3 regions of the Streptomyces sp. NPDC002566 genome follow, and region 1 is predicted to be linked to each of the others. Evidence: riboswitches for the same ligand, from Rfam matches in the RefSeq annotation. Region 1 holds a riboswitch; each other region holds the start of a gene.

The links. Region 1 has a riboswitch for thiamine pyrophosphate ahead of thiO (glycine oxidase ThiO). Riboswitches for the same ligand answer to the same signal wherever they lie in the genome.
Region 2: linked by a shared signal. The riboswitch ahead of thiC (phosphomethylpyrimidine synthase ThiC) and the one ahead of thiO (glycine oxidase ThiO) in region 1 are both predicted to bind thiamine pyrophosphate.
Region 3: linked by a shared signal. The riboswitch ahead of ACFYXA_RS31180 (thiamine ABC transporter substrate binding subunit) and the one ahead of thiO (glycine oxidase ThiO) in region 1 are both predicted to bind thiamine pyrophosphate.

What each region holds. Positions count from the first base shown of each region.
Region 1 is NZ_JBIARD010000003.1:371,853-381,777, reverse strand. It holds gene pknB (Stk1 family PASTA domain-containing Ser/Thr kinase) at 1-135, opposite strand, end outside; gene ACFYXA_RS14500 (thiazole synthase) at 447-1,241, opposite strand; gene thiS (sulfur carrier protein ThiS) at 1,245-1,445, opposite strand; gene thiO (glycine oxidase ThiO) at 1,442-2,605, opposite strand; TPP riboswitch at 2,603-2,714, opposite strand; gene ACFYXA_RS14485 (hypothetical protein) at 2,767-3,117, shown strand; gene ACFYXA_RS14480 (NAD(P)/FAD-dependent oxidoreductase) at 3,195-4,391, shown strand; gene ACFYXA_RS14475 (Rv2175c family DNA-binding protein) at 4,465-4,830, shown strand; gene thiE (thiamine phosphate synthase) at 4,909-5,556, shown strand; gene metF (methylenetetrahydrofolate reductase [NAD(P)H]) at 5,682-6,605, shown strand; gene ACFYXA_RS14460 (hypothetical protein) at 6,661-7,617, shown strand; gene ACFYXA_RS14455 (phytoene desaturase family protein) at 7,661-9,166, opposite strand; gene ACFYXA_RS14450 (TetR/AcrR family transcriptional regulator) at 9,635-9,925, opposite strand, start outside.
Region 2 is NZ_JBIARD010000006.1:182,778-192,702, forward strand. It holds gene ACFYXA_RS25000 (LacI family DNA-binding transcriptional regulator) at 383-1,495, shown strand; gene ACFYXA_RS25005 (metallophosphoesterase) at 1,727-2,806, shown strand; gene ACFYXA_RS25010 (hypothetical protein) at 3,000-3,875, shown strand; gene thiC (phosphomethylpyrimidine synthase ThiC) at 3,933-5,747, opposite strand; TPP riboswitch at 5,740-5,928, opposite strand; gene ACFYXA_RS25020 (YibE/F family protein) at 6,001-7,569, shown strand; gene ACFYXA_RS25025 (SsgA family sporulation/cell division regulator) at 7,698-8,144, opposite strand; gene ACFYXA_RS25030 (IclR family transcriptional regulator) at 8,242-9,099, opposite strand; gene ACFYXA_RS25035 (DUF5326 family protein) at 9,296-9,508, opposite strand; gene ACFYXA_RS25040 (cupin domain-containing protein) at 9,683-9,925, opposite strand, start outside.
Region 3 is NZ_JBIARD010000009.1:179,275-189,199, forward strand. It holds gene rpsB (30S ribosomal protein S2) at 1-38, shown strand, start outside; gene tsf (translation elongation factor Ts) at 197-1,033, shown strand; gene pyrH (UMP kinase) at 1,222-1,980, shown strand; gene frr (ribosome recycling factor) at 2,153-2,710, shown strand; gene ACFYXA_RS31170 (phosphatidate cytidylyltransferase) at 2,710-3,960, shown strand; gene rlmN (23S rRNA (adenine(2503)-C(2))-methyltransferase RlmN) at 4,132-5,238, shown strand; TPP riboswitch at 5,266-5,371, shown strand; gene ACFYXA_RS31180 (thiamine ABC transporter substrate binding subunit) at 5,451-6,551, shown strand; gene ACFYXA_RS31185 (ABC transporter permease) at 6,596-8,197, shown strand; gene ACFYXA_RS31190 (ABC transporter ATP-binding protein) at 8,197-9,216, shown strand; gene ACFYXA_RS31195 (LAETG motif-containing sortase-dependent surface protein) at 9,290-9,925, opposite strand, start outside.

The DNA.
Region 1 (9,925 bases):
TGCGAGCACGCGGTCGAGGCGGGCGTCCACGGCCCGGTAGACCGTGGCCATCCCGCCGACCGCGATCCGCGCCTCGACGCGATAGCGCCCGTCGAGCACCTGCCCGACGAGAGGGTCCTGAAGGGTCGTGTCCACGCAGCGAGTCTACGAGCCCCCACCGACACCCCCACCCCACCCACCACCGCACTGCAGCCGACCTGTGACGCACCCCATCCCCCCGAGACGGAACGCCCCGACGGCCCCCAGCCCCCCGGACGCTCACCGCCTCCCACCCCGAGACGCGGAACGCCGCCGCGACCCCCGGCCCCCCGGGCGCCCCCCGCCTCCCACCCCGAGACGGAAAGCCGCCGACGGCGCTCAGCCCCCACGGGCGACGTTCACCTTTCTCCTGACGGTGAACGGGCGGTGCGCGGGTGGGAGAGAAGGAAACGGGACCGTCCCCACGGTCAGAACGCAGGACGCTCAGGGTCGAGCACGGCCAACCCCTCCGGAGGAGAAGACGCCGCAGCGAAGTACCGCCGGGGAATCCGCCCCGCCAGCCGCGCGAGCCGCCCCGCCTCCACCCCCGCCCGCATCGCACGAGCCATCCGCTCGGGATCCGCCGCCCGCGTCACCGCCGACGCCAGCATCACCCCCGCACACCCCAGCTCCATCGCCAGCGCCACATCCGACGCCGTACCGGCCCCCGCGTCCAGAATCACCGGCACCCCCGCGTGCTCGACGATCAGCTGGAAGTTGTGCGGATTGCGGATCCCGAGCCCGGACCCGATCGGCGACCCCAGCGGCATCACCGCCGCGCACCCCACGTCCTCCAGCTTCCGCGCCAGCACCGGATCGTCGTTGGTGTAAGGCAGCACCGTGAACCCGTCGTCGACCAGCGTCTCCGCCGCGTCGAGCAGCTCCACCGGATCCGGCAGCAGCGTACGCTCGTCCGCGATGACCTCCAGCTTCACCAGGTCCGTCCCCAGCGCCTCCCGCGCCAGCCGCGCCGTCAGCACCGCCTCCCCGGCTGTGTAGCACCCCGCCGTGTTCGGCAGCACCCGTATCCCGAGCCGGTCGAGCACCGACAGCACCGACCCGTGCACCGAGGGGTCCACCCGGCGCATCGCGACCGTCGTCAGCTCGGTCCCGGACGCGACCAGCGCCCGCTCCAGCACCTCCAGGCTGGGCGCGCCGCCCGTGCCCATGATCAGCCGGGACGACAGCGTCGTACCGCCGAGGACGAGGGGATCGTCAGCCATGGCTCAGCCTCCCTGGACGGCCGTGAGGACTTCCACACGGTCCCCCTCGGCGAGGGCCGTGGCCGACCACCGCGCGCGCGGGACGACGGTCTCGTTCAGCGCGGCCGCCACCCCGGAGGGCGCCGCCGTCAGGGACCGTACGACGGCGTCGAGCGCGGTTCCGGCGGCCACCTCCCGCCGCTCGCCGTTGACGTGGATGTTCATGCGGGCTGCTCCGAGAGTGCGGCGGCGCCGAAGCGCCGGGGTGTGAACGGGCGGGCCAGGTCGGGCAGTTCACCCGTGGTCAGGACATGCGCCAGCACGTCCCCGGTCACCGGCGTGAGCAGCACGCCGTTGCGGTGGTGACCGGTGGCCAGCAGCAGCCCGTCCAGGCCGCTCGGCCCGAGCAGGGGCGCGTTGTCCGGCGACGCGGGACGCAGCCCCGCGCGCGTCTCCGTCAGGGGCAGTTCACTGATCCCGGGGATCAGCTCGTGGGCGTCGCGCAGCAGCTCGTAGACGCCGCCCGCCGTCACCGTCGTGTCCCAGCCCAGCTCCTCGCTCGTCGCGCCGACGACCAGCTCGCCGTTCTCCCGCGGCACCAGGTAGACGTCGCTGCCGCGCACCACGGCCCGTACCGTGCGGCTCAGGAACGGTGCGTACCGGGGCGGCACGGTCAGCCGCAGCACCTGCCCCTTCACCGGCCGCACCGGCGGCAGCAGCTCCCGCGGCACACCCGCGAGCCGCCCGCTCAGACTTCCGCCCGCGAGCACCACCTGGCCCGCCTTCAGCGCCGTCCCGTCGTCCGTGACCACCCCGCCGGCCCGGCCGCCCCCCACGGACAGCCGCTCGGCCCAGCGGCGGTGGAAGACCACGCCCGCCCGCTCGCACGCGGCCACCAGCGCCCCCGCGAGCCGCCGCGGGTCGATCTGGTGGTCGCCGTCCACGCGCAGCCCGCCGCGCACGCCCGGCGCGAGCATCGGCTCCAGGCGCCGGCACTCGCGCCCCGACAGCCACTGTGACGTGAGCCCCGACTGCTGTTGCAGGGCGTGCAGTTCCCGCAGATGGGCCCGGTCGTCGGCGTCCAGCGCCACCGCGAGGGTGCCCGAGCGCCGGTAGCCGAGGTCGTGCCCGGTGAGGTCGCTCAGCTCGGCCGCGAACTCCGGGTAGCGGCGCGCCGATTCCACGTTCAGGCCGAGCAGCGTCTGCTCGCCGTGGTGCAGTTCGGTGACGGCGGCCAGCATCCCGGCCGCCACCCGCGCGGCCCCGCCGCCCGGCTCGGGATCCACCACCGCCGTGACCAGACCGCGCTGCGCGGCCCGCCACGCCGTGACCAGACCGATGATTCCGCCCCCGACGACGAGGACGTCTGACGTACGTGCGGACATGGGCGTCCAGCCCCTCCCTTCGCCGGCATGACCCGGATCAGGTTCGTACGGTCGGAGGCCGCCAGCCTCCCTCTCAGCCCGGTGCGTCCGGGCTCCCGCGAGTGCTCTAGGTTGGCCACCCTAGCCCGGCCCCGCATGTCTCAGTAAGGGAGTCCCACCCCGTGCCGCCCTCGCTCGACGGTCTCGTCCTCGCCCCCGTCGCCGACCAGGCCCCCGGCCAGGTCGGCACCCGCACCCGCTTCACGTACCACGAGAGCGACGGTGTGATCTGGGCCGACTACGCGGGCGGCGACGTCGTGAGAGGGCATCTGGTGGGTACCCGTGCCGGGGACCGGCTCGACTTCCGGTACGTACAGCTCAAGCAGGACGGGACGACGTCCTCGGGGCACTGCGTGTCGACGGTGGTGGAGCTGGCCGACGGCCGGGTCCGCCTCGACGAGACATGGGAGTGGGAGTCGCAGCCCGGCAGCGGGACGAGCGTTGTGGAGCAGGTCACGGAGCACGACGGCTGACTGACAATCCGTCAGTTGTCTAAGGTGATCAGGTGAGCGAGCAGAGACGGGACGAAGTCGGTACGGCCGGGCGGCGCGTGGTCGTCGTCGGCGCGGGCATGGCCGGGGTGCAGACCGCGGTCGCCCTGCGCGAGCAGGGCTTCGACGGGACGGTGACGCTGATCGGCGCCGAACCCCACCAGCCCTACGACCGGCCGCCGCTGTCCAAGGCGGTCCTGCTCGGCAAGGCCGAGGGCTCCGCCTTCGACGTCGACTTCGAGGGCCTCGGCATCGGCCTGCGGCTCGGCAGCGAGGCGCTCGGCGTGCGCCCCGCCGAACACGTCCTGGACACCGAGGCCGGCCCGGTCCCCTACGACGTCCTGGTCCTCGCCACCGGCGCCGAACCGATCCGGCTGCCCGGCGCCGAGGGCGTGCCCGGCGTCCATCTGCTGCGCACCCTGGACGACGCCGAACGGCTGCGGCCCGTCCTCGCCCGGCAGCACGACGTCGTGGTCGTCGGCGCCGGCTGGATCGGCGCGGAGTTCGCCACCGCCGCCCGCGACGCCGGCTGCGCCGTCACCGTCGTCGAGGCCGCCGACCGGCCGCTCGCGGGCGCGCTGCCCGCCGAGGTCGCCGCCCCGATGGCCGGCTGGTACGCCGACAGCGGCGCCGAACTGCGCACCCGCGCGCGCGTGGAGCGCGTCGAACCCGGCGAGGTCGTCCTCGACGACGGCTCGCGGCTGCCCGCCGGCGCCGTCGTGGTCGGCATCGGCGCCCGCCCCGCGACCGCCTGGCTGTCCGGTTCGGGCATCGAGCTCGGCGCGCACGGCGAGATCCTCGCCGACTCCCATCTGCGCACCAGCGTGCCGGACGTGTACGCGGTCGGCGACTGCGCCTCCTTCCCGTCGGCGCGCTACGGCGAGCGGCTCCTCGTCCACCACTGGGACAACGCCCTCCAGGGTCCGCGCACGGTCGCCGCCAACATCCTCGGCGAGCCCACCGGGGAGCCCCTGGAGACCTACGACCCGGTGCCGTACTTCTGGTCGGAGCAGTTCGGCCGCTTCGTCCAGTACGCCGGCCACCACGGCGCCGCCGACCGCATGGTGTGGCGCGGCGACCCGGCGGGACCTGCCTGGAGCGTGTGCTGGCTGCGCGACGGGCGCCTGGTCGCCCTGCTGGCCGTGGGCCGCCCACGCGACCTGGCGCAGGGCAGACGGCTGATCGAGGCGGGCAGCCGTATGGACGCCGACGCGCTGGCCGACCCGTCGCGTCCGCTGAAGAACGCGACCGCCTGATCTCCCCGGGAGTACGGCGTCAGGGCAGGGGAGCGATCGCGGCCACCCGGCCCGAGCGCCTACCCTTGACCCCGTGACCGAGATTGACGCAAAGATCGATGCTCTCGTCCCCGCCTGGCTCACCCTGCCCGACATCGCAGAGATGCTCGACGTCGAGGTGACACGTGTGCGGCAGCTGGTCAAGGAGGGCCAGCTCATCGCCGTGCGCCGCGGCGAGAACCGCGCGCTGCACGTCCCCGCCGCCTTCATCGACGGCGACAAGGTCGTCAAGGGCCTCGTGGGCACCCTGACGCTGCTGCGGGACGACGGCTTCACGGACGAAGAGATGCTGGAGTGGCTCTTCACCCCCGACGAGAGCCTGCCCGGCACGCCGGCCCAGGCCCTGAGCGAGAATCGCGGCACGGAGGTGAAGCGCCGCGCCCAGGCGCTCGCCGTCTGACCAGCACGTTCCGGACGACCGACCGGCCCGCGGGGGCTTACGGGCCCCCGCAGGCGCCGCCCACGGGGGGACCCACGCATGCCCGACACCGCCCGCGCCCGCCTCGCCGACGCCCGTCTCTATCTGTGCACGGACGCCCGCAAGCGCCAGGGCGACCTCCCGGAGTTCCTGGACGCGGTCCTCGCCGCCGGCGTCGACATCGTCCAGCTGCGGGACAAGGGGATGGAGGCGGCCGAGGAGCTGGAGCACCTGGAGGTGTTCGCCGACGCCTGCGCCCGGCACGGCAGGCTGCTCGCGGTCAACGACCGCGCGGACGTCGCCCACGCCGCCGGCGCCGACGTCCTCCACCTCGGCCAGGGCGACCTGCCGGTCCCCGCGGCCCGGGCGATCCTCGGCGGCGACGTCCTCGTCGGCCGCTCCACGCACTCCGAGGCGGAGGCCCGGGCCGCCGCCGTCCAGGACGGCGTGGACTACTTCTGCACCGGCCCGTGCTGGCCCACCCCCACCAAGCCCGGCCGCCACGCACCCGGCCTCGACCTGGTCCGCCACACCGCCGCCCTCGGCACGGACCGCCCCTGGTTCGCCATCGGCGGCATCGACCTCACCCGCCTCGACGAGGTGCTGGACGCCGGCGCCCGCCGGGTCGTCGTCGTGCGCGCGATCACCGAGGCGGACGACCCCGGGGCCGCGGCGGCGGAGTTCGCCGAGCGGCTGCGGAAGGCGTGATTTCCGGCCGGTCGCTGTCCGGCAGTGACCGGCCGACTGTCCAAAGGGCGGACAGCAGTCCGGCAAATCGGGCAAATTTACGGGATCTGGTTGGGACACCGCCGTGCCCTGACTAACCTGCGGGTATGGCCCTCGGAACCGCATCCACCAGGACCGACCGCGCCCGTACCGTGCGCGACATCCTGGCCACCGGCAAGACGACCTACTCGTTCGAGTTCTACGCGCCGAAGACGCCCAAGGGCGAGCGCAGTCTGTGGAACGCCCTCCGCAGGGTCGAGGCGGTCGCCCCGGACTTCGTGTCGGTGACGTACGGCGCCGGCGGTTCCACCCGGGCGACCACGGTCAAGGAGACGCAGCAGATCGTCGTCGACACCACCCTCACCCCGGTTGCGCACCTCACGGCGGTGGACCACTCCGTCGCCGAACTGCGCAACATCATCGGCCAGTACGCCGACGCCGGGATCCGCAACATGCTCGCCGTGCGCGGCGACCCGCCCGGCGACCCCATGGGGGAGTGGGTGCCGCACCCGAGCGGCCTGACCTACGCCGCCGAACTCGTCCAACTCATCAAGGAGTCGGGCGACTTCTGCGTCGGCGTCGCCGCGTTCCCCGAGATGCACCCGCGCTCCAGCGACTGGGACAAGGACGTCGCGCACTTCGTCGACAAGTGCCGGGCCGGCGCCGACTACGCCATCACGCAGATGTTCTTCCAGCCCGAGTCCTACCTGCGGCTGCGCGACCGGGTGGCGGCGGCCGGCTGCCCGACCCCGGTGATCCCCGAGATCCTCCCGGTGACGAGTGTGAAAATGCTGGAGAGGCTGCCCCAGCTCAGCAACGCCCACTTCCCGGCCGAGCTGAAAGAGCGCATCCTCACAGCCAAAGACGATCCGGCCGCTGTACGCTCCATTGGCATCGACTTCGCCACGGAGTTCTGCGCTCGGCTTCTCGCCGAGGGAGTGCCCGGACTGCACTTCATCACGCTCAACAACTCCACGGCGACGCTGGAAATCTACGAGAACCTGGGTCTGCACCACCCGCCGCAGGCCTAGACCTGCCGCACCGTGATACGTCACACTGCGTGCGGCCACTGGGAGAGGGGCGTACATGGGCTGGACGGTCCTCTACATCGCGTTCGGCGTCGTCGCGCTGTGGCTGCTCGGCGAGGTGCTGCTTCAGTACAAGGCACGCCTGCGCTACCGGTTGCTGGCGTTCGCCGGCTTCCTCGGCGTGGTGCTGGGCGTGCTGATGCCCAACGTCATCGTCATCGGTCTGGGCGCCGCCGCGTTCGCGGTCGGCCAGACCTATGTGACGCTGTCGTTCCGCCGCGGCTTCTCCGCCGGCTGGGCCGTCAGCCGCCCCGGCGCGGAGGCCGTCAAGGGCCGCCGGGGCCGGGCCGAGCGCAAGGACCCCGTCCTTCAGGTCTCCGGCCTGGAGACGGCCGAGGAGGACGCCGACTCCCACGGCCACGACGCCGACGCCGCCTTCAGCGGGGACCGCATGTCCTACGGCCGCGACACGGACTCCTACGACGACGACCACGACGACGTCTTCACCCCGGCCGCCCGCGGCGCCGCCGGGTCCAACGCCGTCTACGAGATGCAGCCCCTGCCCGACGACACCGGCTCCTACGGCGTCTACAGCGACTCCGCCTACGCGGCCGCCACCCAGCCTCAGGACCAGTACGCGACGGCCGCCCAGACCGCCGACCAGGGCTACGGCCACGACGGCTACTCCGGGTACGGGCAGCAGCAGTACGGCTACGACCCCGCCGGCGAACAGCAGTACGCCGCCTACTCCGACCCGTACATCGGCACCCAGACCTACGGCTCGGGGTCGTACGACACCGGGTACGGCCAGCAGCAGTACGGTCAGCAGGGCTACGGCCACGACCAGTACGGCTCCGGCGGCTACGGGGAGACCCCCTCCGGCGGTGTGTGGGTCCCGCAGCAGCGCAGCGACGACTCCCTGGGCGGCGACCTGCCGTCCGACCAGCACTACCCCTACCAGGGCGACGGCAGGCAGCAGGGGAACGGCTACGACGAGCAGCAGTACCGGTACTGACGCCCGCGCGGACCGCTCACCTTCCGGCGCCCGCGCGTCCCGCTCACTGCGAGCCGCGGAACTGGGGCCCCTCCACGATCAGTCCGGACACCAGCGCACCCGACATGCCGGCGTGCGGCAGCCCACCGCCCGGGTGCGACCAGCCGCCCACGGTGAACAGGCCCTCCACACCGGTGGAGTTGGACGGGTGCAGCAGCCGCCCCCCGGCCGCGGCCAGCGCCGGCGCCGGGACGGCGCCGCCCGCGGCGCCTGTCTCGTCCGCGATGTCGGCGGGCGTGCGCACCTCGCTCCACAGCAGGCGGTCCCGCAGCCCGGGGACGGCCCGCCCGGCGGCGTCGATCAACCGCTCGACGGCGTCGGCCGGCACATCCGCCCCCGCGGGCACCACACAGCTGACGGCGACCGCCTCATGGCCGGAGTCCGGCACCAGAGCCGGGTCGCCGGGCCGCAGCACCGTGACCGTCGGGCGCGCCGGCCTCCCCGCCGCCGCACCGAAGAGGCTCTCCAACTCGCCCTGGCGGTCGTCGGTGTGCACCACCGTCCGATGGGCGGCACCCTCCGGACGGCCGCCCCGCAGGGCCAGCAGCACGGTCAGACGGCTCGGCAGGCCCGTCTGCGGCACCACCTCGCCGTCGGCGCGCGGCGCGAGCCCCGGGAACCCTCCCGGAGCGAGGACGAAGTCGGCCTCCGCGACCGTGCCTTCCCCCAAGCCGGACGCCCCGGAACCGGTGCCGCCCGTGAACTCCACGCCCGCCGCCCGGCCGTCCTTCTCCAGCACCCGTGTCACCTCGGCGCCGAAGACGAACTCGACCCGGCGGGCCACGCACCGCTCGTACACCGCGCGGGCCAGCTCACGCATCCCGCCGCGCACGTACCACATCCCGAACGCGTGCTCCATGTACGGCAGCACGGCCGCGCTCGCCGGGGTGACGCGCGGATCCAGGCCGTACGCGAGCGCGTGGCTCTCCAGCAGCGCGGCGAGCCGGTCGTCGCGCAGCTCCCAGGCGCCGACCTCGGCCAGGGTGCCGGCCCGCCGGGTGCGCAGCAGTCGCTTGTGCGGGACCGAGGGGTAGGGCTCCCGCTCGCCCAGCACCGACCAGTCCGCCCACAGCGGCTCCTCCAGGAGCGGCCGGCGGGTGCGGTCCCAGGCCTCCCGGGCCCGGACGAGGAAGTCGCCCCAGCGCTTCCCGGCGCCCGCCCCGAGCGACTCCTCCAGGGCGGCGACGACTCCCGCGCGCGAGGCGTTCGGCAGGGCGACCTCGACGCCGTCCGCGAACACATGGCGTGCGGACGGGTCGACCTGCACGAGCTCGACGCGATCCTCCAGCGGCTCCTTGCCCGTCTTGAGGAACAGGTCGCGCCAGACCGCGGGCAGCGGCAGCAGACCGGGCCCGGTGTCGAAGGCGAACCCGTCCCGTTCGAAGCGGCGCACCGCACCGCCGTACGTCTCCGTACGCTCGTACACCACCACCCGGTGACCTGCCACGGCCAGCCGGGCGGCGGCCGCGAGCGCGCCCATCCCAGCGCCGATCACCGCAATCCGTGCCATGCCCGCGACTTTATCGGCCGCGACTGACAGTGACGGCCCCGGCCCGTTCCATCGGGCCGGAACGGGACGCCGGCGCCGCCGCCGGGTCGCCGGCGCCGCCGCCGGGTCGCCGGGCGTCGCACGGAAGCGCCGGTGCGTGGTGGCCACATCCCCCGTGGGCCACCGCGCACCGGCGCTTCCTCGTGCTTCCCCCGTTCCCCCGTTCCCCCGTTCGGTCGTTCCCCCGGGTCCCCCCGTGCCTCGCTCCCGCCGACCCGGCCGGCGGAAGGAGCGGTCCAGGACCGGCGCCGTTCCGCCGCCCCGTGTCGGCGGTGCCGGTGCCGTGCCCCTTCCCGTGTCTTCACTCTCCCGTCCCCGTGGACCCGCACCCATCCGCGCGCGTACTCATCTCCGCCACTAGGTACGCGTACTCAGCCATGAGTGCTCATCCCCAGGGCGCACGGGAAGGCGCCCCGGGAACCGGCCGCCCTAAGGGCGTCCGCTGACCCGCCCCTGGAGCAGCCGGGACAGCGCCGCGTGGACGTCGTCCAGCGAGCGTTCCGGCTGGAAGGACTGCCAGTCCAGCGCGGCCACCAGGACCATGCCCACCAGCGCGGCCGCGGTCAGCTGCACATCGATCTCCTCGCTGAACTCCCCGCCCTCGATGCCCTCCCGCAGCACCTCCTCGACGACGGCCACCGCCTCCTGCCGCACCACCATCAGCGTGGACTGCCACGCCCGGTTGGTGCGCCACAGCTCGGCCACGTAGAGCTGCGTGAA
Region 2 (9,925 bases), on a different contig from region 1:
GAGCCGCTTGCGAACAGGTGCAGGAGCCCTGGTGCCCGACCCGCGTCCGCCGGCCGGCGAGCGCGATCCCTGGTCGGCAGCCCCTCGGCAGTCGCATCTACGTACGAAGGTGTACGAATCGGGGGCGCGCTTCACATATATCTACGCGCCGGTGGTTCGCGCCGTGGCGCGCATCCCTCGTGCAGGTGAGTTGAGACCTCTTCGAGACATCGGTGCCTCAACAGGCGCATCCGCGCGCGCACCACACGTCCCGGTGCACGGACTCTCAACTACCTTCATTTCAAAGGCCATTGACCCCTGGCGACCCTGCAGAAACGTGCCTGTCAACGCGCGCATATGCGTCCGCCCTACCCCACCCGATGAGCCCTACTATCGGCTGGCCATGACAGCAGCAGGGAAGCACCAGGTGAGCCGCGCGGAAACCTCACGCCGAGGCAGCCGGCCGGGCCGGGCGGGCATCAGGGACGTGGCCGCCGCCGCCGGAGTCTCCATCACGACCGTCTCCGACGCCCTCAACGGCAAGGGCAGGCTCCCCGACGCCACCCGACGCCATGTCCGTGAAGTCGCCGACCGGCTGGGCTACCGCCCCTCGGCCGCGGCCCGAACCCTCCGCACCGGCAGGTCCGGCCTCATCGGCCTGACCGTGACCACGTACGGGGATGAACCTTTCACCTTCACCGAGTTCGCGTACTTCGCCGAGATGGCGCGCGCCGCCACCTCGGCCGCCCTCGCCCGCGGCTACGCGCTCGTCATCCTGCCCGCGACCTCGCGCCACGACGTGTGGTCGAACGTGGCCCTGGACGGCACGGTCGTCATCGACCCCTCCGACCAGGACCCCGTGGTCAGCGAACTCGTCAAACAGGGCTTACCCGTCGTCTCCGACGGCCGCCCGGCCGGCACGCTCCCGGTCACCGCCTGGGTGGACAACGACCACGAGGCCGCCGTCCTGGACCTCCTCGACCATCTCGCCGACGCCGGCGCCCGCCGCATCGGCCTGCTCACGGGCACCTCCACCGACACGTACACCCACCTGTCGACCAGCGCGTACCTGCGCTGGTGCGAACGCGTCGGCCAGGACCCGGTCTACGAGGCCTACCCCGCCCACGACCCGTGCGCGGGCGCCGTCGCCGCCGACCGGCTGCTGGCCCGCCCCGACCGCCCGGACGCCGTCTACGGCCTCTTCGACCCCAACGGCACCGACCTGCTGGCTGCCGCCCGCCGCTACGGGCTGCGCGTCCCCGAGGACCTGCTCCTGGTGTGCTGCAGCGAGTCCACCGTCTACGCCGGCACCGATCCGCCGATCACCACGCTCTCCCTGAAACCGCGCCGCATCGGGACGGCGGTCGTCCAGCTCCTCATCGACGCGATCGAGGGCGTGGAATCCGACCACCCGGTCGAACAGGTGATACCGACCGAACTGATCGTGCGCACCTCGTCCCAGCGCCGCCCACCGCGGACGACGGTGAGTCCGCCCCGGGCGCCCGAGAAGACTTAGGGCGTGTGCGACGAGGGTGTGGTCACGGTGTCCGCGGGGTGAGCGCGCGGCCGCCGATCCCACCTCAACCGGGGCGAAAGCCGCAGGGAAACGGAACCTCTCTCTGATTCACCACCCCTGGGTCATCACACGACAGGATCCGCATTCCTATGATGGGCGCACGGCACCGCGGGCCGTTACGACCAGACAGTCCGAAGCGGTGCAGATGCGGCGCGATGGTGGAGGGGTCTGATGACTCAGGGGGCCGGTCAGGGACCCGAGGTGGAGCGTACGGCGACGTTGCGCGACTTCCGGGTGCCCGCTTACGTGCACGAGACCGGCCCGTACGCCGAGAGCGCGCATCCCGGAAACGCCGCGCCGCCGCTCGATGACCCGGCGGAGCACCCCGACGGCTACACGCCCACCCAGCGCGACCTGCCGGTCATCAACCGGGGCGACACCGTCCAGGTGACCGTCGACCCCGCCGCCGCCCAGGCGCCGCCGCAGGCCACCCGCCAGGGCCCGCTGTTCGTCGTCGGCGACGTGCACGGCTACCTCGACGAGCTGCTGGCCGCGCTCGAGGACAAGGGGCTGATCGACGCGACCGGCCAGTGGTGCGCGGGCACCGCCCGGCTGTGGTTCCTCGGCGACTTCACCGACCGCGGGCCGGACGGCATCGGCGTCATCGACCTCGTCATGCGGCTGTCCGCGGAGGCGGCCGCGGCCGGCGGCTACTGCAAGGCCCTCATGGGCAACCACGAGCTGCTGCTGCTCGGCGCCAAGCGGTTCGGCGACACCCCCGTCAACTCCGGCGCGGGCACCGCCACCTTCCAGGCCGCCTGGCTGCTGAACGGCGGCCAGAAGGCGGACATGGACCGTCTCCAGGACCATCACCTGCAGTGGATGGCCCGCCTCGACGCCGTCGAGGAAGTCGACGGCCACCTGCTCGTGCACTCGGACACCACCGCCTACCTGGACTACGGCGACTCGATCGAAGCGGTCAACGACACCATCCGCGAGACGATCACCCGCAACGACGCGGACGAGGTGTGGGACCTGTTCCGCAAGTTCACCAAGCGCTTCGCCTTCCGCGACGAGGGCGGAGCAGACGCCGCCCGCTCCCTGCTCGACACCTACGGCGGCCACCGCGTCGTTCACGGCCACAGCCCCATCCCGTACCTGCTGGGTGAGGTCGGCTCCGAGGAGGGCGACGACCCGGCGCCCGCGGTCGAGGGACCGCACGTCTACGCCGACGGACTCGCCATCGCCATGGACGGCGGAGTGACGATGGCCGGAAAGCTGCTGGTCCAGCAACTGCCGCTCGCCGTCTGACCGTTCACGGGACCCGGCGCACCCCGCGCCGGGCCCGCCGGCGGCGCCGCAGGCCAGGGGGCAATTTCCGCGAACCCCCTGTTACCCCGGGCCGTCGCCGCTCTACCATCGGTTCATCCGTAGCAGGCTCCCCTCCGTTTCTGCCCGACGGCTCGTTGGCATGCGAGCCCCAAGCCCTACGGAGCATCGGGGGATGCACATGAACAGCGTTCCGCAGCACCTGCACAGCGAGGACCGCCAGGAGTACGAGCGGATCCTCGACGAGGCGCTGCGCGCCGCACCACACCACCCGGAACTGACCGCCGTCGGCCAACGGCTCAACGCCGAACAGCTGCGCACCATGGCGCTCAACGCCACCGCCCTCATCACGGCAGCCGCGGCGACCGAGTACCAGCACTATGTGAAGGTCCGCGAGGAACTGCGCCACCCCTCCTCGTCCACCCCCTCCGCCTCCGGCCAGGACGCCGGCGAGCCGGGCATGGGCGGGCTGGGGCTCGCCACCGTGGGCGAGGCGGCCCAGGTGGCCGAGGCCGCCGGGGCGGGCGCCGTCGCCATCGCGGCCGTCCTCACCCCCGTCCTCGCCGGAACCGCCGCGGTGATCTTCCTGCTCGTCGGCTACGTGCTCAGGATGCTCGATCCCGGGGCGACGGCCGCCGAGGCCATGGTCAACGTCGGGTGGGCGTTCGGCGCGGTCGCCGCGGCCGCGATTCTCGTCGCCACCGTCGGGCTCCTGCTCACCGCCCTGCGCAACCGGCCCTCCCTGGAGGCCGGCCGGTACGGCGAACGCAGCGAGGAGGTGGACCGCGCGAAGGAGGCCTGGCGGGAAGCCCTGCTGGCACGGGGCATCGTGCCGTTCCTGCGCGAGGCTCTCGCCGATCCCGCCGCGGCCGACGCCGAACATCCCGCACCGACCCCGCCGGCCCTCGGCGGCCGCCTGCCGAAGATCGGTTACGACCGCCCGGGCTTCACCAGTCCCGACGACGGCCCTGCGGCCGGCCCGCGCCCGAGCTACTCGAGCCCGGACTACACCAGCCCGGACTTCGGAGGCCCGGAGCACCAGCCGGAATAGGCCTCCGGCTTGCGCCCCGACGGGAGCGCAAGCCGGCCTATGTCGGCCTGTGCTGCCTCAGTCCGCCATGGGGAGGTACACCCGGTTGCCGCTCGCCGCGAACTCCTTCGACTTCTGCAGCATCCCCTCCGTTATCTCCTCCGGTGTCGCTCCCTCCGCCGACCCACCGCCGAACCGCTCGGTGATGCTCTGGCTGATCTTCATCGAGCAGAACTTCGGCCCGCACATCGAGCAGAAGTGAGCCGTCTTGGCCGGCTCCGCCGGCAGCGTCTCGTCGTGGAACTCACGGGCCGTGTCCGGGTCGAGGGCCAGGTTGAACTGGTCCTCCCAGCGGAACTCGAAACGGGCGTCGGACAGGGCGTCGTCCCACTCCTGGGCTCCGGGGTGCCCCTTGGCGAGGTCGGCCGCATGGGCGGCGATCTTGTAGGTGATGACGCCGGTCTTGACGTCGTCCCGGTTGGGCAGGCCCAGGTGCTCCTTGGGCGTGACGTAGCAGAGCATGGCCGTGCCCCACCAGGCGATCATCGCGGCGCCGATGCCGGACGTGATGTGGTCGTACGCCGGGGCGACGTCCGTCGTCAGCGGGCCGAGCGTATAGAACGGAGCTTCATCACAGATCTCCTGCTGAAGGTCGATGTTCTCCTTGATCTTGTGCATCGGGACGTGGCCCGGGCCCTCGATCATCGTCTGTACATGGAAACGCTTCGCGATCCGGTTGAGTTCCCCGAGCGTCCTCAACTCCGCGAACTGCGCGGCGTCGTTGGCGTCCGCGATCGAGCCGGGACGCAGACCGTCGCCCAGCGAGTACGTGACGTCGTAGGCCGCGAGGATCTCGCAGAGCTCCTCGAAGTTCTCGTACAGAAACGATTCCTTGTGGTGGGCCAGACACCACGCGGCCATGATCGAACCGCCGCGGGAGACGATCCCGGTCTTGCGGTTCGCCGTCAGGGGGACATACGGGAGACGGACGCCCGCGTGGACGGTCATGTAGTCCACCCCCTGCTCGGCCTGCTCGATGACCGTGTCCTTGTAGATCTCCCAGGTCAGTTCCTCGGCCTTGCCGTCGACCTTCTCCAGCGCCTGGTAGAGCGGCACCGTGCCGATGGGTACGGGGGAGTTGCGCAGCACCCACTCGCGGGTGGTGTGGATGTTCCGGCCGGTGGACAGGTCCATGACGGTGTCGGCGCCCCACCGGGTCGCCCAGGTCATCTTCTCGACCTCCTCCTCGATGGAGGACGTCACCGCCGAGTTGCCGATGTTGGCGTTGACCTTCACCAGGAACCTCTTGCCGATGATCATCGGCTCGATTTCCGGGTGGTTGACGTTGGCGGGCAGCACCGCGCGACCCGCTGCGATCTCCTCGCGGACGACCTCCGGTGCCACGTTCTCCCGGATGGCCACGTACTCCATCTCTGGCGTGATCTCTCCCCGCCGGGCATAGGCGAGTTGGGTGGCCGCCTCGCCGGCCCGGGCTCGACGCGGCAGCCGCGGCCGCCCCGGGAAGACCGCGTCGAGGTTGCGCAGACCACCGCGCGGCGAGGTGTGCTTGACCCCGTCGTCCTCGGGGCGGACGGGGCGGCCCGCGTACTCCTCGGTGTCGCCCCGGGCGATGATCCAGTTCTCCCGCAGCGGAGGCAGTCCCCGGCGGACATCGGTGTCGACGTGCGGATCGGTGTACGGACCGGAGGTGTCGTACAGCGTGACCGAATCGCCGTTGGTGAGGTGCACTTGGCGGACCGGTACCCGCAGGTCGGGGCGGCTGCCCTCGACGTACGCCTTGTGCCAGCCGATGGACTTTCCGGCCTCCCCGTCGACGGAGACCTCGGTGGAGATCTGCGTGGAGGCAGGCGTGCGTGCGTCCTTGTTGGTCATGAGACCTACTCCCTACGCCGGCATTACCCGGTAACAGGTTCAGCGGTCGACGCAGCGATTGCCGTCTGCCGACGTTTCGTGTGAGTCATCACTCGTGTTGGTGACGTTCCACGTGAAACATCGCGAAGACGGAGGTCAGCGCCCTCTCAGCCCGGTGCTCCGAGCTCCCGCGTGTACAAAAGGTGCCTCCACGCTAGCGGCATGTGTGGCGCGGTGAACAGTGGGCCCCAGCGGTTCTTGCGATGATCGGTCGGTGACCACGACTCACCAGCCTCCGTATCCGCCACCGGAACAGCCTCGCCGTCCGGGCGGCGGCGGGCCGGGACCGGACGACGACCGCGGACGGGACCGTCACCGTCAAGACGACCACCGGCGGGACCATCACGGACCCGGCGGCCACGGACCCGGCGGCCACGGGCCAGGTGATCACGGCGCGGGCAGTCACGGTGCGGGAGGCCACGGGCCGGGCGGTGGACATGGGCATTCGCACAGTCACAGCCACGGGCCGGCTGCCCCCGTCTCCCGGCATCTGCGCAAGGTCATCGCCGCCGTCCTGATCCCGTTCGCGGTGGCCGTGCTCGCCGGGCTCGTCGTGCTGTGGCCCGGCGGCGCCCCACCGCACGAGCGCACCGGGGTGGGCTTCGACCGGCAGACCCACCAGGCGACGGTCACCAAGATCGAGAGCCTGAGCTGTTCCTCGGTGAACGCCTCGGGCGTGCCCCCGACCGGAGACACCTCCACGGCCGAGGGCTCCTCCGCCGAACAGCAGGCGAAGGGAACCTGCAAACGGGCCACGATCCGGGTGGACACCGGCAAGGACAAGGGCCGTACGTTCACGGAGATCGTCCAGCCGGACCAGACACGGCAGCTGGAACAGGGGCAGAAGGTCGTGGTCGCCTACGAGCCCTCCGCGCCGAAGGACCTGCAGTACTCGGTCACCGACATCAACCGCAAGCTGCCGATGGGACTGCTCGCCGGGATCTTCGCGGTCGCCGTGGTGATCGTCGGGCGGCTGCGGGGCGTCATGGCGCTGGTCGCGCTGGCCATCAGTTTCCTGGTGCTCAACTTCTTCGTCCTACCCGCCATCCTGCAGGGGTCGAACCCCCTGGCCGTCGCGGTCGTCGGGTCGAGCGCCATCATGCTGATCGCGCTCTACCTGTGCCACGGTCTGTCGGCCCGCACCTCCGTGGCCGTCCTCGGCACGCTCATCTCCCTGCTGCTGATCGGCGTGCTCGGGTCCTGGTTCGTCGACTGGGCCGCTCTGACGGGCAACACGGACGACAACACCGGGCTGATCCACGGCCTGTATCCCTCGATCGACATGAGCGGTCTGTTGCTCGCCGGCATCATCATCGGTTCGCTCGGCGTCCTGGACGACGTGACGGTCACGCAGACCTCCGCGGTCTGGGAACTGCACGAGGCCAACCCGTCGATGGGCTGGCGCGCGCTGTACCGGGCCGGCATCCGCATCGGCCGTGACCACATCGCGTCCGTGGTCAACACCCTCGTACTCGCCTACGCCGGTGCCGCGCTGCCGCTGCTGCTGCTCTTCTCGATCGCGCAGAGCAGCGTCGGCACGGTCGCCAACAGTGAGCTGGTCGCCGAGGAGATCGTGCGCACGCTGGTGGGCTCGATCGGCCTGGTCGCCTCGGTCCCGGTGACGACCGCGCTCGCGGCCCTCGTTGTCTCGGCCGACCGGCCCGGACCGGCTTCTGTGGGCAAGGCGGTCCCGGACGCGAGGTCTTCAGGGCCGGCCACCGCGACCGCGGGAACGTCGCCTGCGGCTGCTCGCAGCGGCAAGGGCCGGCGCCGCAAGCGCTGACCGGGGCCGGTCGCCCGGCACGTCATCCGCGCGCCTTCGGCATCCGAGCCCCGTACCGCCCTGAGTGAACGTTCCTGCAGAGCCCCTCCCCGCGCTGAAGCGTCCGTCGCCCTCCCCGGCGCGACGCTTCAGCCGGCGCTCTGTTCCTCCGCCAGGATCCGGTCCAGAGCCTCGTCGAGATGGGCGTCGAAGTCGGCGAGCGCACCCTCCTGGCCCAGCGGGACGAGCTTGTCGGTGCGGTCGAGGAAGGCCACGAGCGGAGCCGTGGAAGAACGGAACACCGCTTGGTCGCCGCCCACCTGAAGCCGGATCAGAACCTCGGCGAGCGATCCGGGGTCGAGGGGCGAGACCCGCACATCGCCCTCGCCGCACGGTCTGCCCACCCCGTCGATCAGCAGCTCCCGCCCGAACGCCCAGGTCACCGGCGCATCACCGGGCAGGTGAAAGGTGAGGCGCACGGCGTAGGGATCGCAGGTCTCGTAGCCCAGCTCGACCGGGATACGGAACGAGAGCTCCTCGGAGACGAGGAAGCTCATCATGACCTCTGCCTGTACTGCCTGCACGGACTCGCGCATCGCCTTACCCCGTCATTGCCGTAGATGGCTGGGAATCAACCCCTGACACTGGTGGCATCTTGCTGAAAGTGCACGACAGATCACAAGGAGTGAGTTTTCAGATACTGATAGAGAGCGCGAGCGACCCGAGCATGCGTCCGACCTCGCGCTGCAGTTGCTGCGCGGCCGAGAGCAGCCGGTCCGACTGATGGGCCGGCAGTGAGATCGCCATCGTCGCCGCCGAGGTGCCCACGGTGATCGGGATCGCCGCGCAGACCGTGCCCAGCGCGTACTCCTGGCGCTCGACGACCGCCTCCATCCGCCGCACCCGGGCCAGCCGACGCATCAGCGTGTGGTCGTCACGGACGGTGTACGGGGTGATCGACTGCACGGGATAGCGGGTCAGATGGTCGCGGCGGGAGTCCTCGTCCAACTGGGACAGCAGACACTGGCCGATGGCGTGCGCGTGCCCGGTCTCGCGGAAGTCGGCCCACTCCTCGACCGCCGGGTTGCCCGGGGTGTCGGAGACGCACATGACCTCGATCTCGCCCTCCCGGTAGACGGCGTAGTAGACCGGCACACCGATCGAATCGCGCCAGTGGGCGAGGGTGTCGACCACCGTGCTGCGACGTTTCTGCGCCGCCCCGCTGGCGCCCAGCCGCACAGCCGCCTCCCCCAGGAAGAACAGCCCCTTGTCGCGGCGCAGATACCCCTCGTGGACGAGGGTCCGCAGCAGGTGGTAGGCGGTGGGAAGCGCGAGGCCGGTCTCGCGAGCCAGTTGTTTGGCCGGTGCGCCGCACTCGTGCTCGGCGACGGATTCCAGCAGCCGCATCGCGCGCTGGACGGAGCTGATGAGGGTCGCGGAATGCGGCTGTTCGGGAACGCCCCTGGCCGGCGGGCGCTGGAGCGGGGGCGCGGAACACGGCCGGGCGGGGGGTCCGTACGGTTCCGCTGATGCGGTGTCAACCGTGGCCAAGGGTTACTCCCGAAGCGCGAGGGGGCGGTCCGTGTGGGGGAACACGGGAGGGGGATACGCCGCTCGCGGGGGTCGTCCCCGCGTCGGGTTCCGGACTTTAACCGTCCGCCACCGCTCACAGTCAGGCTGTCGGGGAAACTTCCCCCGGCCGAGGTAACAGGCGATTCCTGTTACCGACGCCGGCCGTCCGCGCCGCTCACCAGTCGCCGCGCGAGGAGGAACTCGACGTGAACTTCCGCACCACGTAGACCAGTCCGGCGACCAGCGCCACGAACACCAGCAGCTTGAAGAGCAGTCCGATGACGAAGCCGACCACGCTCGCTATCAGGCCGCCGAACACGACCAGCGCGATGACCGGCACGGCCACCCACTTCACCCACCACGGCAGTCCCGCGAAGATCTCTCGCATCGCCCTCGTCCTCGTCTCGTCGGATGTCCGAGCCCCGACGGGCCGGATCTTCGATGTCCTGCCGTCGATGCTAGGGCGCGAGGGATGCCGACGGAGGCCTCGCGTCCCTTGTCCTCCCCTGATCGTCCCCCTAGGGAACCCTGAGACGCCGCATCCCCTGCGGGGTGGAGAGGGTCATCCCTCCGGCGGCGAGAACACGACCAGAACGCGCAGGTCCTCGCTGATGTGGTGGAACTTGTGGGCGACCCCGGCGGGCACGTACACCACACTGCCCCGTGCCACCTGGGTGGTCTCCAACCCGACCGTGAGGGAGGCCCGTCCGCTCACGACGAAGTACACCTCGTCCTGATTGTGGGGGTTTTGCGGATCATTCGCTCCCGCATCGAGCGCGTACAGCCCGACCGACATGTTCCGCTC
Region 3 (9,925 bases), on a different contig from region 1:
CCGCCGAGGCCCCGGCCGCGGACGCCGAGCAGGCCTGACCGTCACAGCGTCACGGTTGACGGCGGGGGCGCTGACATGAAGTCCGCCCCCGCCGTTCACCCGTAGGTCGGCACAGAGCCGGAGAGTTCCCGTGGAGGGGGCTCCCGGCCCGTTCCGATCGTCGATCTTCCAGACTTCGAGAAAGACTTACAGACTCATGGCGAACTACACCGCCGCCGACGTCAAGAAGCTCCGCGAGCTCACCGGCGCCGGCATGATGGACTGCAAGAAGGCGCTGGACGAGGCCGAGGGCAACGTCGAGAAGGCCGTCGAGGCGCTCCGCATCAAGGGCCAGAAGGGCGTCGCCAAGCGCGAGGGCCGCTCCGCCGAGAACGGCGCCGTGGTCTCGATCATCGCCGACGACAACTCCTCCGGCGTCCTCGTCGAGCTGAAGTGCGAGACGGACTTCGTCGCCAAGGGCGAGAAGTTCCAGGCTGTCGCCAACGCGATCGCCGAGCACGTCGCCAAGACGTCCCCGGCCGACCTCGACGCCCTGCTCGGCTCCGAGATCGAGCCCGGCAAGACCGTCCAGGCGTTCGTGGACGAGGCCAACGCCAACCTCGGCGAGAAGATCGTCCTGGACCGCTTCGCGCAGTTCGCCGACGGCTTCGTCATCGCGTACATGCACCGCACGATGCCCGACCTGCCCCCGCAGATCGGTGTCCTCGTCGAGCTGGACAAGCCGAACGCCGAGGTCGCCAAGGGCATCGCCCAGCACATCGCCGCCTTCGCGCCGAAGTACCTCTCCAAGGAGGACGTGCCGGCCGACGTCGTCGAGTCCGAGCGCCGCATCGCCGAGGAGACCACCCGCGCCGAGGGCAAGCCCGAGGCCGCGATCGCCAAGATCGTCGAGGGTCGCCTCAACGGCTTCTTCAAGGACGCCACCGTCCTCGGCCAGCCGTACGCGCTCGACAACAAGAAGTCCGTCCAGAAGGTCCTGGACGAGGCCGGTGTCACCCTGAAGCGCTTCTCGCGCATCAAGGTCGGCATCTGAGTCCGTACCGCGATCGACGCGCGACCCCTATAGGGTCGATGTGAGTCGTCCGCGTACGCCGTCACGCACGCGTGACGGACGACAGCAGATCTGACGAGGAGGCCATTGCCGCGCACGGGTTGCGAACGACACCCCACCGGCAATGGCCTTCTTCGTATGTGCACCACGTGAAAGAGGCGGGATCTCCCATGACCACCAAGGCCCAGAAGAGCGACGACGGCAAAGTACGCGGCCGGTTCCTGCTGAAGCTGTCCGGAGAGGCGTTCTCCGGCGGCGGCGGCCTGGGCGTCGACCCCGACGTGGTGCACAAGATCGCCCGCGAGATCGCCGCCGTCGTCCGGGACGGCGCCGAGATCGCGGTCGTCATCGGCGGCGGCAACTTCTTCCGCGGCGCCGAGCTCCAGCAGCGCGGCATGGACCGCGCCCGCTCCGACTACATGGGCATGCTCGGCACCGTCATGAACTGCCTCGCCCTCCAGGACTTCCTGGAGAAGGAAGGCATCGACAGCCGGGTCCAGACCGCCATCACCATGGGCCAGGTCGCCGAGCCGTACATCCCGCTGCGCGCCGTGCGGCACCTGGAGAAGGGCCGCGTGGTCATCTTCGGCGCGGGCATGGGCATGCCGTACTTCTCCACCGACACCACCGCCGCCCAGCGCGCCCTGGAGATCGACGCCGAGGCGCTGCTCATGGGCAAGAACGGCGTGGACGGCGTCTACGACTCCGATCCGAAGACCAACCCGGAGGCGGTCAGGTTCGACGCCCTCGGCTACGGCGAGGTCATCACCCGCGACCTGAAGGTCGCCGACGCCACGGCGGTCACGCTGTGCCGCGACAACAAGCTGCCGATCCTCGTCTTCGAGCTTCTGGCCGAGGGCAATATCGCCCGGGCCGTCAAGGGTGAGAAGATCGGCACGCTTGTGGGTGAGGAAGGCGACCGGGTCTGACCGGTCGAACCGCAGTTCGTATGACAAAGCCCGGCCGGGGGACGGACCCTGGTCGGGGGATGGACAATGTCCTGCCGGTCGGGAACCGTGCAGGAAGAAGACGCGACGCAGCCGGCCGCCGCCTCCGCAAGGAACCGCAGCCGGGCCTACTCAAGACACGCAGGAGCAAGTGGTGATCGAAGAGACCCTCCTCGAGGCCGAGGAGAAGATGGAGAAGGCCGTCGTGGTCGCCAAGGAGGACTTCGCCGCGATCCGCACCGGCCGTGCGCACCCGGCGATGTTCAACAAGATCGTGGCCGACTACTACGGCGCGCCGACGCCGATCAACCAGCTGGCTTCGTTCTCCGTGCCGGAGCCGCGCATGGCGGTCGTGACCCCGTTCGACAAGAGCGCGCTGCGCAACATCGAGCAGGCCATCCGCGACTCCGACCTGGGCGTCAACCCGAGCAACGACGGCAACATCATCCGGGTGGTGTTCCCCGAGCTCACCGAGGAGCGCCGCCGCGACTACATCAAGGTCGCCAAGGGCAAGGGCGAGGACGCCAAGGTGTCCATCCGCTCCGTCCGCCGCAAGGCCAAGGACGCGATCGACAAGCTCGTCAAGGACGGCGAGGTCGGCGAGGACGAGGGCCGCCGTGCGGAGAAGGAGCTCGACGACACCACCGCGAAGTACGTCGCCCAGGTGGACGAGCTCCTCAAGCACAAGGAAGCGGAGCTGCTCGAGGTCTGATGAACGACTCTTCCTGGGGCGCTCCGCCGCACGCCGGTTCACAGGCGGGGTACTGGGGGCCCAACGACCAGGGACCTGTCCAGGGGGCCGCCCCGGCGGGTCCCGGCTACGATGCGCCTGAGGCGCAGCAGACTCGCCCCATGCCCATCGTCCCCGACGTACCCGCTCCCGGCGGACACCAGGATGACGACCGGGGGGCCGCTCGTCCGGGCGGCCCCGCGTTCCGGGACGGGACGCCTCACCGCGAGACGCCGCAGGCGTTCCGCGAGGAGTCGTCCCAGAACGAATCGTTCCCCCACGAGTCGTTCCGCGACGGGAACCGCCGCGGCGGCCCGTACCGCGACGACACACCGTCGGTGCAGCCCCCTGCGGCGGCGCCGCAGAATCCGGAGTCCATGCCCGACGCCCCGCAGCCGGCGCCCGCACCGCAGAAGAAGAGCGCGGGCCGTGACCTGGGCGCGGCCATAGGGGTCGGCGTCGGACTGGGCGCGGTCATCGTCGCGTCGCTGTTCGTCGTCAAGGCCGTGTTCGTCGGTGTCATAGCGATCGCCGTCGTCGTCGGGCTGTGGGAGCTGACCAGCAGGCTGCAGGAGCGCAAGGGGATCAAGGCTCCGCTGGTGCCGCTCGCGCTCGGCGGGGCGGCGATGGTCGTCTCCGGGTACGTCCGGGGGGCCGAGGGCGCGTGGGTGGCCATGGCCCTCACCGCGCTGGCGGTCCTCGTCTGGCGGATGACGGAACCACCGGAGGGCTACCTCAAGGACGTCACGGCCGGTCTCTTCGCGGCGTTCTACGTCCCGTTCCTCGCCACCTTCGTCTCGCTGATGCTGACGGCCGAGGACGGGGCGCAGCGGGTCCTGATGTTCCTGATGCTGACGGTGGTCAGCGACACCGGTGCGTACGCCGTCGGCTGGCGCTTCGGCAAGCACAAGCTCGCCCCGCGCATCAGCCCCGGAAAGACCCGCGAGGGCCTGCTCGGGGCGGTGACGTTCGCGATGGTCGCGGGCGCGCTGTGCATGCAGTTCATGATCGACGGCGGCACCTGGTGGCAGGGCCTGCTGCTGGGCCTCGCGGTCGCGGTCAGCGCCACGCTCGGCGACCTCGGCGAGTCCATGATCAAGCGGGACCTCGGCATCAAGGACATGGGCACGCTCCTGCCCGGCCACGGCGGCATCATGGACCGCCTGGACTCCCTCCTGCCGACGGCCCCGGTGGTCTGGCTCCTCCTGGTGATCTTCGTAGGCGCCACCTGACCACCCCGCCCCGGCCGACACACGGGCCCTCGTCCTCCCGGACGGGGGCCCGTCGCGATATCCCTGGGGCGTCCGAGGCCGGCCAACGCTGACACTCGGCACCCGGGGGTGACCACCCCCACCCCGTTCCGGCCCGGGCCCCCGGCGATGATCTGCGACACTGGTACAGCCATGCCTAAGCCCGGAGAACTCACATTCGTCGCCCCCCGTGGAGCCAAGAAGCCGCCGCGGCATCTTGCTGATCTCTCGCCCGCCGAGCGGAAGGAGGCGGTGGCGGAGATCGGTGAGAAGCCGTTTCGGGCGAAGCAGCTGTCGCAGCACTACTTCGCGCGGTACGCGCACGAGCCGGCGGAGTGGACCGACATCCCCGCCGGGGCGCGGGAGAAGCTGCGGGAGGCGTTGCTTCCCGAGCTGATGACCGTCGTGCGGCATCTGTCGACGGACCAGGGCACGACCCGCAAGACGCTGTGGCGGCTGTTCGACGGGACGCTCGTGGAGTCGGTGCTGATGCGCTACCCCGACCGGGTGACCATGTGCATCAGCTCGCAGGCCGGCTGCGGGATGAACTGCCCGTTCTGCGCGACCGGGCAGGCCGGTCTCGACCGGAACCTGTCCACCGCCGAGATCGTGCACCAGATCGTGGACGGGATGCGCGCGCTGCGCGACGGGGAGGTCCCCGGCGGGCCGGCCCGCCTGTCCAACATCGTCTTCATGGGCATGGGCGAGCCCCTCGCCAACTACAAGCGGGTCGTCGGCGCCATCCGCGCGCTCACCGACCCCACCCCCGACGGGCTCGGGCTGTCGCAGCGCGGGATCACCGTGTCCACCGTCGGGCTGGTGCCGGCCATCCACCGGTTCACCGACGAGGGCTTCAAGTGCCGTCTCGCCATCTCGCTGCACGCCCCCGACGACGAGCTGCGCGACACCCTCGTCCCCGTGAACACGCGGTGGAAGGTGCGCGAGGTGCTCGACGCCGGGTTCGAGTACGCCGAGCGGTCCGGGCGGCGCCTGTCCATCGAGTACGCGCTGATCCGCGACATCAACGACCAGGCCTGGCGCGGCGACCGGCTCGGCCGGATGCTCAAGGGCCGGCCCGTGCACGTCAACCTCATCCCGCTCAACCCGACGCCCGGGTCCAAGTGGACCGCGTCCCGGCCCGAGGACGAGAAGGCGTTCGTCGAGGCGATCGCGGCGCACGGCGTGCCCGTCACCATCCGGGACACCCGGGGCCAGGAGATCGACGGAGCCTGTGGCCAGCTCGCGGCCACCGAGCGGTAGTCTGTTCCCGGACAAGTTCATATCTTCGTATTCCGACAGGGGAGCGCCACAGCGCTGAGAGTGCGGCACCGGCCGCAGACCCTCTGAACCTCGCCCAGGTCATTCTGGGTAGGAAGTTCGGTCATCACTCGAGCTGTTGCGCCCTGCCCGGGCCCGTTGGCGGACCCCGGGCAGGGCCGCGTCTTCTCCTGGCCAACCCCAGGAGGAATCCAGTGCACACCAGGACGTTCGTGGCCGCGGCCGTGGGCCTCGGTCTCGTCACGCTGTCGGCGTGCGGTTCGTCGTCGTCCGGCGACAGCGGATCGGGCGGCGACGCCGGGTCCGGCGGCGGGTCGAAGACCGTCACCCTCGTCAGCCACAGCTCGTGGTCCGTCTCCAAGAAGGTGCTCGCCGACTTCGAGAAGCGGTCCGGGTACAAGGTGCGCGTCCTGGAGGACGGCGACGCCGGGCAGGCCGTCAACAAGGCGATCCTCACCAAGGACAACCCGCAGGGCGACGTCTTCTTCGGCGTCGACAACACCCTGCTCTCCCGCGCCCTCGACAACGACCTGTTCCAGCCGTACGAGGCCAAGGGCCTCGACCAGGTCGGCGCCGAGTACCGGCTCGACGCGGACAAGCACCGGGTCACCCCCGTCGACCACGGCGACATCTGCGTCAACTACGACAAGAAGTACTTCGCCGACCACGACCTGGCCCCGCCCGCCTCCTTCGACGACCTGGTCAAGCCCGCCTACAAGAACCTACTGGTCACCGAGAACGTCTCCACCTCCTCGCCCGGCCTCGGCTTCCTGCTGGGCACCGCCGCGCGCTACGGCGACGGCGGCTGGGAGGGCTACTGGAAGAAGCTCCGGGCCAACGGCGTGAAGGTCGTCGACGGCTGGGAGCAGGCCTACAACCAGGAGTTCTCCGGTTCGGCCGGCGGCCGGAAGGCCGGCGCCGACCGGCCGCTCGTCGTCTCCTACGCCTCCTCGCCGCCCGCCGAGGTGATCTACGCCGATCCCAAGCCCGCCACCGCCCCGACCGGCGTCGCGGCCGGCACCTGCTTCCGGCAGGTCGAGTTCGCGGGGCTGCTGAGCAACGCGAAGAACAGCGCGGGCGGCAAGGCGCTGATCGACTTCCTGCTGTCGAAGGAGTTCCAGCAGGACATGCCGCTCAACATGTTCGTCTACCCGGTGGTCAAGGGCGCCGCCGTGCCCGCCGAGTTCACGAAGTACGGGCCCGCCGCCAAGGACCCCGAGACCATGGACCCGGCGAAGATCGCCGAGAACCGCGACCAGTGGGTCAAGTCGTGGACCTCTCTCGTACTGAAGTAGCCCCGGCCAGGAGGCGTTCGGGGAACGCGGCGCGGCTCGGGCTCATGGCCCTGCCCGTCGCGTTCTTCGGGGTCTTCTTCGCCTGGCCCGTCGCCGCGATCGTCGCGCGCGGGCTCGACGTCGACGGCGCATGGCGCTTCGGCCGTCTCCTCGACGTGCTCGGGCAGTCCGACATCCGGCACGTCCTGTGGTTCACCGCCTGGCAGGCGCTCGCCTCCACCGCGCTCACCCTGCTGGTGGCGCTGCCGGGGGCGTATGTCTTCGCCCGCTTCTCCTTCCCGGGCAAGGAGGTGCTGCGGGCCGTCGTCACCGTTCCCTTCGTGCTGCCGACGGTCGTCGTCGGCACGGCGTTCCTGGCGCTCGTCGGGCGGGGCGGGCTGCTCGACGAGCTGTGGGGCGTACGGCTGGACACCACGGTGTGGGCCATCCTGCTCGCCCACGTCTTCTTCAACTACGCGGTCGTCGTACGGACCGTGGGCGGGCTGTGGGCGCAGCTCGACCCCCGTCAGGAGGAGGCCGCGCGGCTGCTCGGCGCCTCCCGGCTGCGGGCCTGGCGCACGGTCACCCTGCCCGCCCTCGGGCCCGCGGTGGCCGCCGCCGCGCTGATGGTCTTCCTGTTCACCTTCACCTCCTTCGGCGTGGTCCAGATCCTCGGCGGGCCCACGTTCTCCACGCTGGAGGTGGAGATCTACCGGCAGACCTCGGAGATCTTCGACCTGTCCACGGCCGCCGTCCTGACCCTCGTGCAGTTCCTGGCCGTCGGCGCGATCCTCGCCGTGCACGCCTGGACGGTGCGGCGGCGGGAGAGCGCGCTGCGGCTGGTGGACGCGAAGCTGACCGCGCGGCGGCCCCGCGGGGCGGGGCAGTGGGCGCTGCTCGGCGGGGTGCTGACGAGCGTCGCCGTGCTGCTGGTGCTGCCGCTCGCCGTGCTGGTGCAGCGCTCGCTGGACGCGCCGGACTTCGCCTACTACCGGGCGCTGACCCGTGACGACGGCAACGTCTTCCTGGTCCCGCCGATCGAGGCGGTCGGCAACTCGCTGGAGTACGCCGTCGCCGCGACCGCGATCGCGGTGCTGATCGGCGGCCTGGCCGCGGCGGCGCTCACCCGGCGGGACGCCGGACGCCTCGTCCGCGGCTTCGACGCGCTGCTGATGCTGCCGCTGGGCGTCTCGGCGGTGACCGTCGGCTTCGGTTTCCTCATCGCGCTCGACGAGCCCCCGCTCGACCTGCGCGGCACGTGGATGCTGGTGCCGCTCGCGCAGGCGCTGGTCGGCGTGCCGTTCGTCGTGCGGACCATGCTGCCGGTGCTGCGGGCGGTGGACGTACGGCTGCGGGAGGCGGCCGCCGTGCTGGGGGCGTCGCCGTGGCGGGTGTGGCGGGAGGTCGATCTGCCGCTGGTGCGGCGGGCGTTGCTGGTCGCCGCCGGGTTCGCCTTCGCGGTGTCGCTCGGGGAGTTCGGGGCGACGGTGTTCATCGCCCGGCCCGACAACCCGACGCTGCCGGTCGCCGTGGCCCGGCTGCTGGGCCGCGCCGGAGAGCTCAACTACGGCCAGGCGATGGCTCTTTCGACGATTCTGATGCTGGTGTGCGCGGTGGCCCTGCTGGTGCTGGAGCGGCTGCGCACCGACCGGACCGGGGAGTTCTGATGCTGCTGCGGCTCGAAGGCGCGACCGTGCGGTTCGGGGGGCGGGCCGTGCTGGACGGCGTCGATCTCGCCGTCGCCGAGCACGAGGTGGTGTGCGTGCTCGGGCCGAGCGGCAGCGGCAAGTCCACGCTGCTGCGGGCGGTGGCGGGGCTCCAGCTGCTCGACGCGGGGCGGGTGCTGCTCGACGGGCGCGACCAGGCCAAGGTGCCCGCGCACAAGCGGGAGTTGGGCCTGATGTTCCAGGACCATCAGCTGTTCCCGCAGCGGGACGTGGGCGGCAACGTGGCTTTCGGGTTGCGGATGCACGGCCATGCCCGGCATGAACAGGGCGAGCGGGTGCGGGAGTTGCTGGACCTCGTCGGCCTCCCGGGCGCCGCCCGCCGGGCCGTCGCCTCGCTGTCCGGCGGTGAGCAGCAGCGGGTGGCGCTGGCCCGTGCGCTCGCTCCCCGCCCCCGGTTGCTGATGCTCGACGAGCCGCTGGGCCAGCTCGACCGTTCGCTGAGGGAACGGCTGGTCGTCGAACTGCGGGAGCTGTTCGGCCGGTTGGGCACCACCGTGCTCGCGGTCACCCACGACCAGGGTGAGGCGTTCGCGCTGGCCGACCGGGTGGTGGTGATGCGGGACGGGCGGATCGCCCAGTCCGGCACGCCTCTTGAGGTGTGGCAGCGGCCGGCGGACGCCTTCGTGGCGCGCTTCCTGGGCTTCGACAACGTGGTCGAGGCGAACGTCGCCGGCGATGTCGCGGACACCCCGTGGGGCAAGACCCCGGTGCCGCCCGGTTCCCCGCAGGGCCCCCGCACGCTCCTGGTCCGCCCGGCCGGGGTGCTCCTGGCCGACGCGGACGACGGCCTGCCCTGCACGGTCACCGCCCGCACCTTCAAGGGCAGCCATGTCACCCTCCACCTCCAGCCGGCCGACGCCCCCCGTCTGGAGGCCGCGTGCCCCCTGCGCCTGGCCCCGGAGGTCGGAGCCGCGGTGGGCGTGAGCTTCGACCCGGCGGAGACCGTCGTCCTCGGCTGAGCGGCGGCGAACCGCAGCCGGCCGGCATGCCTGTGGCCCGTCCCCACCGGGGGACGGGCCACGGATCTTCGGGTCAGTGGTTGTCGGCGCCTCGGCGACGCATGCCGTAGAAGACGGCTCCTCCGCCGAGGGCGAGGAGGGCGGCGGCGACGCCGACGATCGCGCCGGTGGGGGCGCCGGAGCCGGTCTCGGCGAGGTTGGATTCGCCGAGGCCGGGGGACGGCGCGTTGCTGGACGCGGGACCCGATCCGGTGTCGGCCGGCGCGCTGCTGTCGTCCGCCGAGGGCGACGGGGCCGGCGCGCCGGACGTGGCGGCGCCGGACGCCGTGCCGGACGGGGTCGACGACGGCGTCGCGGCCGGGGCGGTGGGCGTGGTGGGCGTGCTGGACGCGGACGGCTTCCCGGGCTTTTCGGGCTTGTCGGGCTTGTTGGGGTTGTCGCTCTTGCAGCCCTTGGCGGGGGTGGTGAGGTTCGGCTCGATGTCGGCGTTCAGATCGGCGTCGACGGCCGTGATGTGGACCCGGTAGACGGCGCCCGGCTCCCACTCCTCCGCGAAGGTGACGGTGGCGCCCTTGGCCGAGCCGATCACCGTCTGCGCCACGCCGACCTGACGGAGGTCGGCGTTGTTGTTCTGGAGGAAGACCGTGACGACGGCCGGGGTCGCCGTCTTGTCCTTGTCGGTGACGGTGATGACGCCCTTCGCGCCGTC